One region of the Plantibacter sp. MCCC 1A11337 genome, then DNA from elsewhere that is predicted to be linked to it. Evidence: predicted binding sites of a transcription regulator. Region 1 holds the regulator's gene; the other holds the start of a gene.
What was found. Region 1 encodes LexA, which represses DNA repair genes until DNA is damaged. Its sites were predicted from a motif close to TCGAACANNTGTTCGA; they were not measured.

Region 1 (8,394 bases):
ATCCCCACGCAGATGCCGAGGACCGGACGCCCTCCCGCGAGACGGCGGTCGATGACCTCGTCGCCGTGGGACGAACGGAGTGCGCCGATCACCGCGTCGAAGGCACCGACACCTGGCACGACGAGACCGTCGGCGGCCTGGGCCGCCTGACGGTCGCCCGTCAGCACGACGTCTGCGCCGGCGAGCTCGAGGGCCTTGACGGCGGAGTGCACGTTGCCGGAGCCGTAGTCGAGGACGACCACCGACGGGCGTGCACTCACAACGCGCCCTTCGTCGACGGGATGCCCTGGACCAGCGGGTCGAACGCCTTCGCTTGCCGGAAGGCCCGCGCGAACGCCTTGAACTCCGCTTCGGCGATGTGGTGCGGATCGCGTCCGCCGAGGACGTTCACGTGCACGGTGAGGCCCGCGTTGAAGGTGATCGCTTCGAAGACGTGACGCACCATCGAACCCGTGAAGTGCCCACCGATCAGGTGGAACTCGAATCCGGCCGGTTCCCCGCCGTGCACGAGGTACGGACGACCGGAGATGTCGACGACGGCCTGCGCGAGGGCCTCGTCGAGCGGGACCAGTGCGTCGCCGTACCGGGAGATGCCGGCCTTGTCGCCGAGCGCCTGACGGATCGCCTGGCCCAGGACGATCCCGACGTCCTCGACCGTGTGGTGGACGTCGATGTCGACATCGCCCGTCGCCCGGACGGTCAGGTCGGTCAGCGAGTGCTTGGCGAAGGCCGTGAGCAGGTGGTCGTAGAACGGGACGGAGGTCTCGATGCTGCTCGTGCCGGTGCCGTCGAGGTCCAGTTCCAGCTCGATGCTGGACTCGCTCGTCGCGCGCTGGATCCGGGCCGTGCGCTGCTGGGTGGTCATGGGATCCAGTGTATCGAGCGCACCGAAGCTGCACGCCGTGTGTCGACGGGTGTGGATCGTCGCGTCATCCGGCTGCACCAGGCTCTGCCGACGCCTATCGTTGAGAGGTCATGACTTCCACACCCAGCATCGCCCCGGCCGTCCCACTCGACCAGGCGGAGATCGCCGCTCTCCGTGAACGGTTCCCGATCCTCGCCCGGGAGATGAACGGACACCCGCTCGTCTATCTGGACTCCGGCGCCACCTCGCAACGTCCGATCGAGGTCATCGACGCGGAGCGCGACTACGCGACGCACCGGAACGCCGCCGTCCACCGTGGAGCCCACCTCCTGGCCGCCGAGGCGACGGAGCTCTTCGAGGACGCTCGCGCGACCGTCGCCGCGTTCATCGGTGCCGATGAGCGGGAACTCGTCTGGACCTCCGGCGCGACCGCGGCCCTCAACCTCATCGCCGGGGCCATCGGGAACGCGAGCGCCGGTCTCGGCGGTGCTGCCGCCGAGCGGTTCCGACTCGGTCCAGGCGACGAGATCGTCGTCACGGAACTCGAACACCACGCGAACCTCATCCCCTGGCAGCAACTCGCAGCACGCACCGGTGCGACCCTCCGTCACCTCCCGGTCGACGACCACGGCGTGCTGCGCTTGGACGCCGTGGACGACATCATCGGCGAACGCACGCGCATCATCGCCTTCGCGCACGTGTCCAACGTCACCGGGGCGATCGCGCCGGTCTCCGAGCTCGTCGGCCTCGCCGAACGCGTCGGCGCGCTGACCGTGCTCGACGCCTGCCAGTCCGTGCCGCACCTGCCCGTCGACGTCGCGTCCCTCGGCGTCGACTTCCTCGTGTTCTCCGGCCACAAGATGCTCGGTCCCAACGGGATCGGTGCGCTCTGGGGTCGCCGTCAGCTGCTCGACGCCCTTCCGCCCTTCCTCACCGGCGGGTCGATGATCACGACCGTCACACTCGAGGGCGCGGAGTTCCTTCCCGCGCCGCAGCGGTTCGAGGCGGGGACCCAGCCGGTGTCGCAGGCGATCGCCCTCGCGAGCGCCGTCCGGTTCCTGCAAGCGGTCGGCATGGACCGTGTCCACGCCACCGAGGCGGCCTACGGACAGCGTCTCGCGGCCGGACTCGCCGCCACTCCCGGCGTCACGCTCATCGGCCCGCCGCCCGGGACACCTCGCGCCGGGCTCGCGAGCTTCGACCTCGCCGGCGTGCACGCTCACGACGTCGGTCAGTTCTTCGACGATCGCGGCATCGCGGTCCGCGTCGGTCACCACTGCGCACAACCACTCCACCGCCGATTGGGGCTCACCGCCTCCACCCGCGCCAGCAGCTACCTCTACACGACGGAGGCCGAGATCGACGCCTTCCTCGAGGCTGCCACGCTCGTCGGTCCGTTCTTCGGGGTGTCCCGGTGAGCGGCCTGGAGAGCCTCTACCAGGAGCTCATCCTCGACCACGCCCGCCAGCGCCACGGCTTCGGCTTGCGGGAGGCGCCCGCCGCCGAGTCGCATCAGCTCAACCCCACCTGCGGCGACGAGGTCACCCTGCAGCTCCATCCCGGGCCCGACGGTCGTCTCGCACCGATCGCCTGGGAGGGGCACGGCTGCTCGATCTCGCAGGCGTCGAGCTCCTGCCTGAGCGACCTCGCGGCAGGCCTCACCCCGGCCGAGCTCGAGGCTCTGATCGACGAGTTCCGCACGGTGATCCGCTCGCGGGGCACGCTCGAGTTCGACGAGGAACGGTTCGGAGACGCTGCGGCGTTCAGTGGCGTCTCGCGCTACATCGCGCGCGTCAAGTGCGCCATGCTCCCATGGGTCGCGGCCGAGGAGGCCATCTCCCGCCTGCCCTGAGCGGCGCGCCACCTCCGCCCGCCGATGGCCTGGTCAGGCGGGGCTGATCGCCGCCAGGGCTTCGAGGAACGCGGTCGTCTCCGCTTCGGTGCCCGCGGTGACCCGCAGGTGGTTCGGGATACCGACGTCGCGGATGAGGATCCCCCGCGCGAAGAGCGCCTCGAACGCCGCGTGCGGATCGGCGACGCCGCCGAACAGGACGAAGTTGGATCCGCTCCGCCTTGGGTCGTAGCCGAGACGCGCGAGCTCGATGACGAGACGATCGCGCTGGGTCCGGATGTCGTCGACCATCGCCAGCATCTCGTCGGCGTGCCGAAGTGCGGCGGTCGCGGCCGCCTGCGTCAGGGCGCTCAGGTGATACGGGAGCCGGACGAGTCTCAGCGCGTCGACGACCGCGGGGTCGGCGGCGAGGTACCCGAGGCGGACCCCGGCGAAGGCGAAGGCCTTGCTCATCGTCCTGGAGACGATCAGGCGCGGACGCCCCTCCAGCAGGGTGAGCGCGCTCGCCTCGTCGTCGGGTGCGAACTCCGCATACGCTTCGTCGACGATCACCATGCCCCGCGACGCCTCGTACACCGCGGTGACGGTCTCGAGCGACAACGGTGTCCCGGTGGGGTTGTTCGGCGAGCAGAGGAACACGAGGTCGGGATCCGCCTCGGCCACCTGACGCGCGGCGGTCTCGGGCGAGAGCTCGAACTCGGCGTCGCGAGTCGCGGGGATCCACCTGGTGCCGACGCCGGCGGCCAGGAGCGGATACATCGAGTACGTCGGCGTGAACCCGAGGAGCGATCGCCCGGGACCACCGAAGGCCTGCAGGATGTGCTGCAGCACTTCGTTCGAGCCGTTCCCCGCCCAGATCTGCTCCGGGGTCACCCCGTGGCCCAGGTATCCCGCCAGCGCCTCCCGGAGTTCCGTGAACTCGCGATCGGGGTACCGGTTCACCGTGAGGACCGCCGACGCGAGCGAGGCGACGATGTCGTGCGCGACCGCTTCAGGGATGGGGTGCGTGTTCTCGTTGACGTTGAGCGCCACCGGCACCAGGGCCTGGGGAGCGCCGTACGGGCGCTGTCCTCGGAGGTCGTCGCGGATGGGGAGATCGTCGAGAGCGGTCACCCCACAATGCTAGCCACTCCGACCGGCGCGCTCACTCCGCCTGGCGCTCCCGACGAAGGACCTCGTGGCGGGGGCTCGCCGGGTTCAACAGCGAGTGGCGTCGCCCGTAGGCGAAGTAGACGATGAGACCGATCACGAGCCAGACCCCGAACCGTAGCCAGGTCTCCCAGTGCAGCTGCAGGATCAGGAAGCCGGACGCCAGGACGCCGAACGCCGGGACGAACGGCATCAACGGCAACCGGAAGGAACGGGGCTCATCCGGCTTCGTGTACCGGAACACGATCACCGACACGCAGACCACGATGAAGGCGGCCAGGATGCCGATGTTCGTGAGGTCGGCGACCTGCTTGATCGGGAACACACCGGCGAAGACGGCTGCCGCGCCGCCGGCGATCCAGGTCACCCGCTGCGGCACGCCTCGCCGGTCCGTGCGCGAGAACCATCGCGGCAGGAGACCGTCGCGACTCATCGAGAACCACACGCGGGTGACGCCCAACAGGAACGTCAGCATCACGGTGAGGATCGACAGGACCGCGAAGACGGAGATGATCGTCGCGACCACGGGCAGACCGACGCTCTGGAACGCCGATGCGAACCCGGCCGTGGGGTCGATGTCGGTGTAGTTCTGCATGCCGGTCAGGACGAGCGTGGCCGCGACGTACAGGAGCATCGCGATGATGAGGGAGAGGATGATCGCCTTCGGCATGTGCTTCTTGCCGTCCTTCGCCTCCTCGGCGGCCGTGCTCATCGCGTCGTATCCGAAGACCGCGAAGAAGACCGTCGCGGCACCGGCGAACACCGGCCCGAAACCGCTCGGGAGGAACGGATCGTAGTTCTGTCCGTCGATGTAGAAGACACCGAGGCCGATGATGAACAGGATGAGCAGGACCTTGATCCCGACCGCGACGAGCTCGAATCGACCGAAGGCCTTCGTCCCTCGGCTCAGGATGAAGGTCACGAGGAGACAGACGAAGATGGCGGGGAGGTTGACGAGGCCGCCCTTCCCCTCGTCGGCGGTCGAGGTCATCCAGTCCGGCATGTGGATCCCGACGCCGGACAGGAAGGCGTCGAAGTAGCCGGAGATCCCGATCGCGACCACCGCGACGATCGCGATGTACTCGAGCAACAGGTCCCAGCCGATGAACCAGCCGATGATCTCGCCGAGCGCCACATACCCGTAGGTGTAGGCGGACCCGGCTCTCGGGATCATGCCGGCGAACTCCGCGTACGACAACGCCGCGGCCGCGGAGGCGAGCCCCGCGATCAGGAACGAGAAGAGGACCGCCGGCCCGACAGCGGGCGAGGTATCGCTCCCGTGAGCGACGAGTCCGGCGAGTGAGAAGATCCCCACCCCGATGATGCCACCGACCCCGATGGCCGTGAGTTGCCAGAGCCCGAGACTTTTGAACAGCTTCGAACCGGAGGTCTCATCCTCGATCTCCGCGATCGGCTTCTTCCGGAGCAGCGAGCGGCTCCGATCGTCTGTACTCATGCTTGCCTCCGACGATGCTGCGGGCGTCGTTGCACCGCGCCATCGACGATAGCTGAGAACCAGCGCGGAGGGACCCGCCGATTGTCGGCCTACTCGGCCGCGTACCGCTGCGGGATCGCCAGGCGCTGCCCCGGCTCGACACCGGCGGTGCTGAGCTGGTTGAGGTTCATGATCTCGGCGATGACGTCGCGCGGGTCGGCGTCGGGTGCGATGGACTCGGCCAGCTGCCAGAGCGACTCGCCCGGGTCGACCGTGATGTACGTGAACGTGGCTCCAGCCGCCGCCGTGTTGGCCGCGGCACCGCCTGCGGAGAGTCCGACGACCGCGACGCCGATGACCAGCGGGATGGCGGCGAGCGTGGTGAAGACGACACGACCGCGCTTCGTCAGGCGGAGTCGGCGTGTAGACGGTGCGTCTGACGTCGGTACCTGCGCCGTCCGTGCGGGAAGCGCCCGGTGGGACCCGATCAGTGCTGCGCTCATGTCAACCCTCCAAGAGTGTGCTCATCGTGTGATGAGGACTCGTATCCGACACTCGGCCAGGAGTGCCGGATACGAACCTGTGTTCCGAATATATCTTCGATTGTTCGAATACTCAACCCTGTCTTCGTACCTGAGACGCGCGGGATCGGCGACACGCTCGAACAGATGTTTGTCTGGACGAGCCGGTGCGGATACAGTTTCGAGTGTTGGAAGCAGTACACCACCACCCACCGACATCGGTCACCGACAGCCGATCAGGGCAGGAGCGAAGATGGCAGCGAACACGGCGGGCGACGGAGCCCGGGAGCGCCAGATCGGCGGCACCCGGCGACGGAAGAGCCTGAGCGACAAGCAGCTGGCGATCCTCGACGTCATCCAGCGCTCGGTCTCGCAGCGCGGCTATCCGCCGAGCATGCGCGAGATCGGCGACGCCGTCGGGCTCGCCTCCTTGTCGAGTGTCACGCACCAACTCGGACAGCTCGAACTCAGCGGATACCTCCGACGCGATCCCAACCGTCCCCGCGCCATCGAGGTGCTCATCGACCTGCCGAGCGCCGTCGAGGGCAGCGATCCCGACTCCGCTCCCCCGGTCGGTGACGCCGCCATGGTCCCGCTCGTCGGTCGCATCGCCGCCGGCATCCCGATCACGGCCGAGCAGCAGGTCGAGGAGATCTTCCCCCTGCCCCGCCAGCTGGTCGGCAAGGGCAGTCTGTTCATGCTGAAGGTCGTCGGCGACTCGATGGTCGACGCCGCGATCTGTGACGGCGACTGGGTCGTCATCCGCGAGCAGAAGACCGCTGAGAACGGCGAGATCGTCGCGGCCATGCTCGACGAGGAGGCGACCGTGAAGGTGTTCCGCCAGCGCGACGGCCACACCTGGCTGCTCCCTCGGAACTCGGCCTTCGAACCGATCCTCGGCGACCACGCCGAGGTCCTCGGCAAGGTCGTCGCCGTACTCCGGACGGTCTGACCGACCGGACCACTCCGCCACATCCATGTGGGCCGGACCGACGACGTCAGCCGGTCGCACCGACTCGTGCGCGGACGACGCGCGTGGCCTCGACGATGTTGGTGAGGGAGGCGACCGTCTCCTCGTAGCCTCGCGTCTTGAGCCCGCAGTCAGGGTTCACCCAGACCTGGCGCTGCGGGATCCCCTCCAGCGCGATCTCGAGCAACGCGGTCACCTCCGCGACGCTCGGCACCCGAGGCGAGTGGATGTCGTAGACGCCCGGGCCGATGCCGTGGTCGAAACCACTCGCCCGGATGTCGGACACGACCTCCATCCGCGACCGAGCCGCCTCGATGCTCGTCACGTCGGCGTCCAGTCGTCGGATCGCGTCGATCACCACCCCGAACTCCGAGTAACAGAGGTGGGTGTGGATCTGGGTCTCGGCTCGCACGCCCGCGGTCGCCAGCCGGAAGGAGCCCACCGACCAGTCGAGGTACCCTCCCTGGTCTGCCCGCCGGAGCGGGAGCAGCTCGCGGAGTGCGGGTTCGTCGACCTGGATGATGCGGATGCCGGCCCGCTCCAGGTCGGCGATCTCGTCACGCAGGGCGAGGGCGACCTGGTTCGCCGTCTCGGCGAGCGGTTGGTCGTCACGCACGAACGACCACGCGAGGATCGTCACCGGGCCCGTGAGCATGCCCTTCACCGGCTTGGTGGTCAACGACTGCGTGTAGGCCGACCACTCGACCGTGATCGGTGCCGGTCGCGAGACGTCCCCCCATAGGATCGACGGACGGGTGCACCGTGAACCGTAGGACTGCACCCAGCCGTGCTCCGTCACGGCGAAGCCGTCGAGGTGTTCGGCGAAGTACTGGACCATGTCGTTGCGCTCGGGCTCGCCGTGGACGACGACGTCGATCCCCAGATCCTCCTGCAGCGCCACGACGCGCCCGATCTCCGCGCGCATCGTCGCGACGTAGGCCTCCTCGTCGAGTGACCCTGCGACCCGCTGTGCGCGGGCGCGACGGATGTCCCCGGTCTGCGGGAAGGAGCCGATCGTCGTCGTCGGGAGGAACGGCAGGCCGAGCGCCTGCTCCTGCGCCGTTGCGCGCTCCTGGTAGTCGTCCCGCGTGAAGTCCGCTGGCGCGAGCGCCGCCGTCCGTGCGCGGATGGTGGCATCGACGACCCCGGGCGCGGCCAGCCGATCGTCGAGCGCGGCCGACGCTGCGGTGAGCTCGGTCGCGATCGCTGCGCGCCCTTGGGTGAGACCGCGTGCGAGGACCGCGATCTGATCCACCTTCTGGTCGGCGAAGGCGAGCCAGCTCCGGAGACGATGGGCGAGCTTCGTCTCCACCGACACGTCGTGCGGGACGTGCAGGAGGGAGGTCGAGGTGGACACCGCGAGCTGCGGGAAGCGCTCCGCCGCGCGCTCCAGGAGATCGGCCGCGGCCGCCAGGTCGCCGCGCCACACGTTGTGGCCGTCGATCACTCCCGCGACGACGGTCTTCGTGGCGAGTCCGGGTGACGAGTCCGGCAGGCCTCCTCGGACGAGGTCGACACCGACGGCCTCGACCCCCGAGTCGGCGAGCACCGGGAGGGCGTCGCCCAAGGCACCGTAGGGAGCCGCGACGAAGATCGCCGGGC
Region 2 (8,394 bases), on a different contig from region 1:
CTTGTCGGCCATCAGGCGATCCCGACGCCGACCGCCAGTCCCTCCAGGACGTCCGCGAGCGCCACCGCACCGGCCTCCGCGTCGGCGTCTTCGGCGTACTCCTCCGGCGAATGGGAGACACCGGTCGGGTTCCGGACGAAGAGCATCGCGGACGGTGCGTGGGACGCGAGCACTCCGGCGTCGTGCCCCGCGCCGGTGCCGAGCACGGGCGCCTCCGGCAGCATCGTTTCGAGGCGCCCGCGGAGGAACGGGTCGAAGTCGGTCGTGGCGCTGAACGACTCCTCGGTGATCGCGGCCACGCATCCCTCCTCCGCTGCGACGAGCGACAAGCGTTCGGTGATCGCCGCCACGATCGCGGCGGTCACGACGTCGTCGGGATGACGGACGTCGATCCAGAAGTCCACGCTCGATGCGATCACGTTCGTGCCTCCCGGCAACGGGAGCACCCGGCCGACGGTCGCCCGAGCGTCCGGCGTGGCCCGTCCGATCGTGCGGATCTCGGTGATCATCCGCGCAGCCGCGACGAGCGGGTCCCGTCGATCCTGCATGAGCGTCGTCCCCGCATGGTTCCCTTCACCGCGGATCGACGCCCGCCACCGTCCATGGCCCAGGACGTTCGAGCCGATCGCGACCGGGCGATCGAGGTCGACCAGCGCCCTCCCCTGCTCGACGTGGAGCTCGACGAACGCGTCGATCGCTCCGAGCCCGCCCGGATCCGGGCCGACACCCCGTGGGTCGACACCATTGCGTGCGAGGACCTCGGCGAACGTGTCGCCCTCCACGTCGCGCAGGGCCAGCGCCCGCTCCGGACTGATCGCACCGGTGAGGAGCCGCGAGCCGAGGCAAGCGACGCCGAAGCGCGAGCCTTCCTCCTCCGGGAAGACCGCGACGACGATCGGCTTGGCCGGCTCGAAGCCACGCGAGCGTAGGTGATCGATCGCGACCAACGCCGATGCGACCCCGAGTGGTCCGTCGTAGGCGCCACCACCGGGGACCGAGTCGAGATGGCTCCCGGTGACCACCGCACCCGCCGTCGAACGTGACGGCACATGCCACCAGGCGCGGATGACCCCGTTCCCGTCGACGTCCACGTCGAGGCCACGGCGCCCGGCCTGACCGACGAACCACTCCCGCAGCTCGAGTTCGGCCGTGGAGTAGACGGGCCGCGAGTAGCCTCCCCGACGCGCATCCCGACCGATCCCCGCGATCTCGTCCAGGAGGGAGACCACGGTGTCGCGGGTCACCGGACCGCTGCCAGGCTCGGCCGGAACATCGCCGGCACGGCGTCTCGACCCTCGACCAGCGCGAGGGCGTACTCGCCGATGAGCGGGGCGAACTTGGCACCGTGGCCGGAGCAGGGCGCCAGGACCGTGATCCCGTCGACCCGGTCGATGACGAAGTCCTCCGTCGGGGTGTTCGTGAACAGGCAGGTCGTCTCCGCATACGGTTCCGGGACGAGGCTCGGGAGGAAGTCTCGGACGTAGGCGACGACCCGTCGGCGGTTCGCGTCGTCGACGACGCCGTCATGATCCGCGGCCGAGGGGATGCGCCTGCCGCCGTTGTACTCGGCGACCTTCTGTCCACGCCACTCGGCGTCGCGCCCGCCGGGGAGCCCGTAGACCTGCATCCGCTCGGACTTGTGGATGAAGGTGGGCCACACCGATCCGGATCGCGCCGGGTCTTCCGCGTCGACGCCGATCCGGTCCCGATACGGGAAGTGGTACGCCTGCTCCTGACGGACCTCGAGGGCCGGGAACGCGTCGAGGAACCCTCCCGGCAGCGCGAGGTCGCCGAGCAGGTCCGGAAGCCAACCCCCGGCTGCGACCACCACCTGCTCCGCATCGAACGCCCTCCCCCCATATCCGAGCACCCGGTACCCGGTGGCAGTCCGCTCGACCCGCTCGACCGGCAAGTCGTTCAGGACCGTGGCCCCGGCGCGGACGGCGGATTCGAGCATCGCCATCACCGACTGCTCCGCGTCGATCACGCCGGCTCCCGGATGCCACAGGGTGGGCGTGTCGAAGCCGATGTCCCAACGGGCACTGGCCTCGTCTCGGGAGAGCAGCTCGTGATCGATGCCGTGCTCGGCCAGCACCGACGCGAGGTGCTCCGGGCGACGGGTCGTCCCGAAGTCGAGCGCACCCGTCCGCGTGATCAGTGGACGCCCGTGCTCCAGGCCGAGCTCGTCCCACCCTGATGCCGCCGCGAGGACGAGACGGGTGTAGGACGCCTCCGGGTAGGCGTAGCGGAAGATCCGGGCCGATCCGTGGGACGATCCCCACTCGTTGGCCGGACGACTCCGCTCGAGGACGGTGACGTCGTGCCCGGCCTGGGCGAGGCGCCAGGCCGCCGCAGCACCGGCGAGCCCGGCTCCGACGACGATGACACTCGTCATGCGCGTGCTTCCAGGTCTTCGTCCTCGTAGGCGCGCTCGGCGTGGGCGTGCTCGTCGATCCCGGCGACCTCGTGCTCCTCGGGGATCCGCAGACCGATGGTGATCTGGATCAGCTTCGCGATCACCCAGGTGACGATGAACGAGTAGGCGAGGACCGCGACGGTCGCGATCGTCTGCACGCCGAGCAGTTCGAATCCGCCGCCGTACAGCAGGCCGGAGCGTCCGTTCGGAGCCGCATCCGTCGCGAACACCCCGATGAGGAGCGTCCCAATGATGCCCCCGACGAGGTGGACCCCGACGACGTCGAGGGAGTCGTCGAACCCGAGCCGGAACTTCCACTCGATGGCGAGGCAGCAGACGACGCCCGCGATGGCCCCGATGATGATCGCGCCGATGGGCGAGACGGCGCCGCAGGCGGGGGTGATCGCCACGAGGGCGGCGATGATCCCCGATGCGCTGCCGAGGCTCGTGACCGCTCCGTGGCGGAGTCGGTCGACGATGGACCAGCCGATGAGGCCGGCACAGGCCGCGACGGTGGTGTTGAGGAACACGACGCTCGCCGCGTTGCCGGCTGCCAGCGCCGAGCCGGCGTTGAAGCCGTACCAACCGATCCAGAGCAACCCGGCGCCGACGAGGACGAGCGGGCGGTTGTGCGGACGGAGCTTGCCGCCCCAGTCCTTGCTCTTGCCGAGCACCAGGGCCAGTGCGAGCGCCGCGACTCCGGCGTTCATGTGCACGGCCGTCCCACCGGCGAAGTCGACGGCACCGAGGGTGTTCGCGATCCATCCACCGGCCGCCGTGTCGTTCGAGAAGGCGAACACCCAGTGCGCGACCGGGAAGTACACGAGCGTCGCCCAGAGCCCGGCGAACAACAACCAGGCGCCGTACTTCATGCGGCCGGCGGCGGCACCCGCGACGAGTGCCGTCGTCACCCCCGCGAACAGCAGTTGGAACGCCGCGAAGAGTGCGAGGGGAATGCCGGCATCGGGGTCGTCGGCGAGTGCCTGGTCGAGCCCCGCGAACTCGAACGGGTTCCCGATGAGTCCGAGCCCGCCGACGGAGTCACCGAAGACGAGCGAGTAGCCGAAGGCAACCCAGAGCAACGCGACGAGGCTGGCCCCGCCGAAGCACATGATCATCATGTTGAGGATGCGGCGGGACGAGACCATCCCGCCGTAGAACAGAGCCAGGGCCGGGATCATGAGGGCGACGAGCGCCGAGCTCGTCAGGATCCAGGCGACGTTTCCAGCGTCCACAAATCACTCCATCGTTCGAGTTGCACAGCGGCCGGGCGGCCACGGCGTCGGGTTCGGGTGGAACAGGTGTCGGTGCCGGTCGGCGGTCAGGCCAGGTCCGGGGCGTCCCAGAGGTTGAGCTTCGTGCCGATCCCCTGCTCGACGGCGTTCTCGTAGATCGTCTTCGCCCACGCGACGTCCTCGACGCCCATCCCACCGACGCTGAAGAGGACCGGCTGCTCGGGGAACTCGCGCCCGACGGCGTTGCCGTCGAAGACGTCTCCGATGTTGACCACGCGGGACTCGTCCAGCTCACCGGTCCCGATGAGGTCCTGCCAGTAGAGGCCGATCATGCCGAACGCGGTCTCGTGCGACGGCGCAGGGTACTCCTCGGCCCATGCCTCGTAGATCTTCTTCGCGTCCGCGATGAGGCGCGCCTTGCCGGAGAGGGTGTACTCCTTGTCCATGCGCAGGTTCGCGGGCAAGCTCAGGAAGGCGCCCGGCTTGATCCAGTCGCCGTCGATGAACGGGTAGTTCTCCGAGCCGACCAGGCCGGTGACGGCTTCGGAGACGATGTCCGAGTCACGCACGGCGGCCTCGACCGTCTCGGCGATCTCGATCGTCGTGAACTGCGGGTAGTGCGCGCGGACGTAGTCGGCGAACGCCTCGGACGTCGACCGTCGGCGCCCGTGGATACGGATGGTGTCGAGCGAGGGACGGGCGGTGGTCATGGCGTGCAGAGCGCTCTTGTTCATGGCGCCGGGCCCGATGATGCCGAGTGACTTCGCGTCCACCGGTGCCAGGAGCTTCGCGGCGGATCCAGGCACGGCAGCGGTGCGGTAGGCGCTCTCGAGGTTGCCGGACATGATCGCGTAGGGCGCGCCGGTGTCCTTGTCGTTGAGCACGATGAGGTGGATGGAGCGCGGGAGGCCTCGCTCGCGATTGTCGACGTTCGACCCGTACCATTTGACGCCGGCGGTGTCGAAGCGTCCGCCGAGGTAGGCGGGCATCGCCATGAACCGGCGGTCGGCGGCGTCGAGCGGCATGCCGGGAAACGGTGAGGTGGCGGGGAACCCGATCGGTGCTCCGTGCGAGTTGGCGGTCGGACCGGCCATCCGGTAGTCACCCTTCGCGACGAGCACCAACACCTCCTCCATGACCTCCATACAGTGGGCCATGTCCTTCATGCCGGCGGCGATGACCTCCGGTTCGCTCAGGTAGAGCATGTCGATCCGGGTGTTCGGGGAAGCGTCTGCGGTCACGGGTGGTCCTCCAGGTCGGGGTGTGTTGGTCCTCAGCGAACACGCTCGCGATCGTCCTGGTCAAATACCGATTCGACCCTCGATTGAGAGCGTTTCGCTCGCAATCTGGACGAAACAGCGCGGTAATACGAGGGTCGTATCGTCGATGGGATGGAGCTCCGCCAGCTGCGCTACTTCCTCGCCGTCGCCGAGGAGCTCCATTTCGGTCGTGCCGCCCGACGGCTGCACATGTCGCAGCCACCGCTGAGCGTCCAGGTCGCACGACTCGAGCAGGAGGTCGGCACCGCGCTGTTCGACCGTTCGACGAGGCGGGTGGCGCTGACCCCCGCTGGACGGCACCTCCGGGCGCGGGCGCAACACATCGTCGAGGAGCTCGACACGGTCCGGGGTGAGATGCGCGACTTCGTGGACGGTCTCGCCGGGGAGCTCACCGCAGGGTTCGTGAGTTCGGCCAACTACACGGTCCTCCCCGGCGTCGTGCAGCTGTTCCGGGCGAGCCGCCCCGGGGTGACGCTGCGCCTGGTGCCGTTGACCTCAGGAGAGCAGTTCGACCGGCTCCGCGACGGCACGCTCGACGTCGGGATCGTCCGTGACGAGGTCCCGCAGGCGCCGTCCGACAGCTCCCCCGCGCTCACGACCGAGGTCGTCTTCGAGGAGCGTCTCGTGGCATGCCTCCCGGTCGGTCACCCGTCGGCAGGGCGACCGGAGGTCACCGCGGAGGAGCTCTTGGAGGTCCCGATGATCTCCTACCCGCGGGCGCTCATGCCGGGATTCGTGGACCGCGTCGCGGAGGTCCTCGGCACGTCGAGTCGGACGCAGGTGGTCGAGGAGGTCGTCCATCAGGAGACCGCCCTCGGGTTCGTCGCGGCCGGCGTGGGTACGACGATCCTGCCCGAGTCGGTGCGGCAGCTGGTGCCGCCGTCGATCGTCGTCGTGCCGCTCGCCGGGTCGCCGACGACACGCCTGCTGGCCGCTCGCCAGGAACGGACGGACGACAGCCCGGTCCACGACGCGTTCATCGCCTGTCTCCGCGACGCGGCCGCACAGCTCAGGTGAGGGGCAGCTCCGCCCCCGGACGATACGAGCGACGGGTCTACCCCGCCAAGGCGGCGAGGATCGGCAGGTGGCAGAGGAACACGGCGACGCCGCTGCCGTGACCCGCGACGACCTGGAGCGGGGTGTGCGCTCCCGCTCTGTGCCGGCGTGGATGGCGGACGGGTGCTTGACACGCCTTCAACGGGACCGTTACCGTGGTGCTCATACGTAGTAGCAACCAAGTGATCATTGTTGCCTCGCCGGTCATACGTATGAGTAGGTCCTTCCGCAGCCGGCGGTGCATCCAGTCAAAGGAGACAGGAATGACCTTCAGCTCGCGCACGATCGGCATCGTCGCAGCGCTCGCCCTGACCGTCACCGTCAGTGCCTGCACCTCTCCGGGAGCGTCGACCTCCAGCCGCACCGACACCATCGTCTACGGCAAGTCCGACGGCGGGACGACGTACGTCCGCAACTACAACGTGCTCGGACCGGCGACGGAGAAGGCACCGAACGCGGAACTCATCTACGAGCCCCTCGCGCGGGTCGACTACAGCGACGGGGCCCTCGTGAAGCCCTGGCTCGCGGAATCGCTCGACTTCGACGAGGCCGGCACGACGCTCACGATCGGGCTGCGCGACGACGTCACGTTCTCCGACGGAGACCCGTTCGACGCTGAAGACGCCGCGTACTCCCTGTCCCTCCCCCTCGAGAAGCCGGAACTGAACCTCGCCGGGGTGACCTACATCGCCGTGCAGGAGGTCGACGAACACACCGTCGCCGTCACCTTCGACTCCCCCTCCTTCGCCGCACTCAACCAGTTCGCGTCGAGCTCGCTCCCCATGGTGCCGAAGCACATCTGGGAGGAACAGGACCTCACCACCTGGACCAACCCCGACCCGGTCGGCACCGGACCGTTCACCCTCGACGCCTTCGCCGCGCAACAGGTCACGCTCAAAGCCCGCAGCGACTACTGGGGCGGCGAGATGCCGATGAGCACCTTCAAGATCCTCGCGACCAACGGCGAGACCGTGAAGGCGCAGCTGCTGCGGGGCGACGTGGACTGGGCCCCGACGGGGTGGCCGGGCGCCGAGGAGGAGTTCGTCGCGAAGAACCCTGAGACGAATCTCTACCAGCTCTACGCCACCGGCGGTGCCTACTCGATGATGTACAACACCGCGCAGGCACCCTTCGACAGTGCCGAGCTGCGCAAGGCACTCGCCCTGTCGATCCCCCGGTCCGACATCACCGCGACCTTGAACCGCCCCGGCACGGAGGCTGGTCCCACCGGACTCGTCGACCAGATCTACGAGGACTGGATCGCTCCGGAGTACCGCGGCGTGGTCCAGGAGGTGGACGCCGCGGCGGCCAGGGCGGCACTCGATGCGAGTGGGTACGAGGTCGTGGACGGCGCGCTCGTCAAGGACGGTCAGAACTACACTCCGCGACTGTCGTTCAACCAGGACTTCGGGTGGAACGCGTACGCGGACATCATGATCAACAGCTGGAAGCAGGTGCTCGGGATCACCGTCGCACCGGCCGGCGCGCCCGGCGCGACGCTGTACGACCAGCAGAAGACCGGCGAGTTCGACCTCACCATCGCCACGACCGGTGGAGCCGGGGTCTACGGCGTCTACAGCTTCCTCGACAGCCGCTACGTCGAGCCCATCGGCACCTCGGCCGCGACGAACATCGGACGCTGGTCGGATCCGGACACGGACCGGATCCTGACAGGCATGACCGAGGCGTCGGACGAAGCGACGATGAAAGCCCTCGCCCTGGAGATGCAGCGGATCGTCGTCGACGAGGTCCCGTTCACCCCGCTGTACAACTCCTACTGGTTCGTCGATGTGAACGCTTCGAACTGGAGCGGCTGGCCGACACCCGAGTCCTTCACCGCGGTCCCCTTCCCGAGCCTCGGTCCCGACACCGTGCTGACGCTGCTCTCGCTCGAGCCGACAGCATGACGGCGACCACGGGGGCGGTGGCACCCGCCGCGGCGAGCTCCGGCGGTGTCGACGTCCGAGCGCGTCGGCGACGGGGACGGAAGAGCGGCGCGTTCCTGCTCCGGAGACTCGGCTTCTACGTCGTGGCGGCCTGGTCCGCCATCACGCTCAACTTCGTGATCCCGCGACTGATGCCGGGCGACCCGTCGGCCGCCATCATCGACCAGCTCGAACGGGTGAGCGGTCAGTCGCTCCCGCCGGCGACCCTCGTCTCCATCCAGGGGCTCTTCGGCAATCCGGACGACAACCTGTTCGAGCAGTACCTCACGTACCTCGGCCAACTGGCCCGGTTCGACCTCGGTGTGTCGATCGTCAACTTCCCGGTCCCGGTCGCCGACCTCGTCGCCGCCGGGCTGCCGTGGACGTTGCTCCTCGTCGGCACCACGACGATCGCCGCCTTCCTCATCGGCACGGCGATCGGTGTGGCTGCCGGCTGGCGGGCCGGGACGCGGTTCGACGCG

Region 2: HOW07_RS01750 (tyramine oxidase subunit B) is a predicted target of LexA. The motif match lies at 4,953-4,968, and genes of this name have one in related genera.

The regions. Positions count from the first base shown of each region.
Region 1 is NZ_JABJWX010000004.1:363,805-372,198, reverse strand. Features, by position in the region: gene hisH (imidazole glycerol phosphate synthase subunit HisH) at 1-260, opposite strand, end outside; gene hisB (imidazoleglycerol-phosphate dehydratase HisB) at 257-865, opposite strand; gene HOW07_RS16390 (SufS family cysteine desulfurase) at 976-2,283, shown strand; gene sufU (Fe-S cluster assembly sulfur transfer protein SufU) at 2,280-2,717, shown strand; gene HOW07_RS16380 (histidinol-phosphate transaminase) at 2,751-3,830, opposite strand; gene HOW07_RS16375 (amino acid permease) at 3,862-5,322, opposite strand; gene HOW07_RS16370 (LysM peptidoglycan-binding domain-containing protein) at 5,412-5,804, opposite strand; gene lexA (transcriptional repressor LexA) at 6,076-6,774, shown strand; gene metE (5-methyltetrahydropteroyltriglutamate--homocysteine S-methyltransferase) at 6,821-8,394, opposite strand, start outside.
Region 2 is NZ_JABJWX010000001.1:379,757-388,150, forward strand. Features, by position in the region: gene HOW07_RS01735 (allantoate amidohydrolase) at 12-1,244, opposite strand; gene HOW07_RS01740 (FAD-dependent oxidoreductase) at 1,241-2,395, opposite strand; gene HOW07_RS01745 (ammonium transporter) at 2,392-3,651, opposite strand; gene HOW07_RS01750 (tyramine oxidase subunit B) at 3,738-4,892, opposite strand; gene HOW07_RS01755 (LysR family transcriptional regulator) at 5,043-5,948, shown strand; gene HOW07_RS01760 (hypothetical protein) at 5,986-6,153, opposite strand; gene HOW07_RS01765 (ABC transporter substrate-binding protein) at 6,251-7,894, shown strand; gene HOW07_RS01770 (ABC transporter permease) at 7,891-8,394, shown strand, end outside.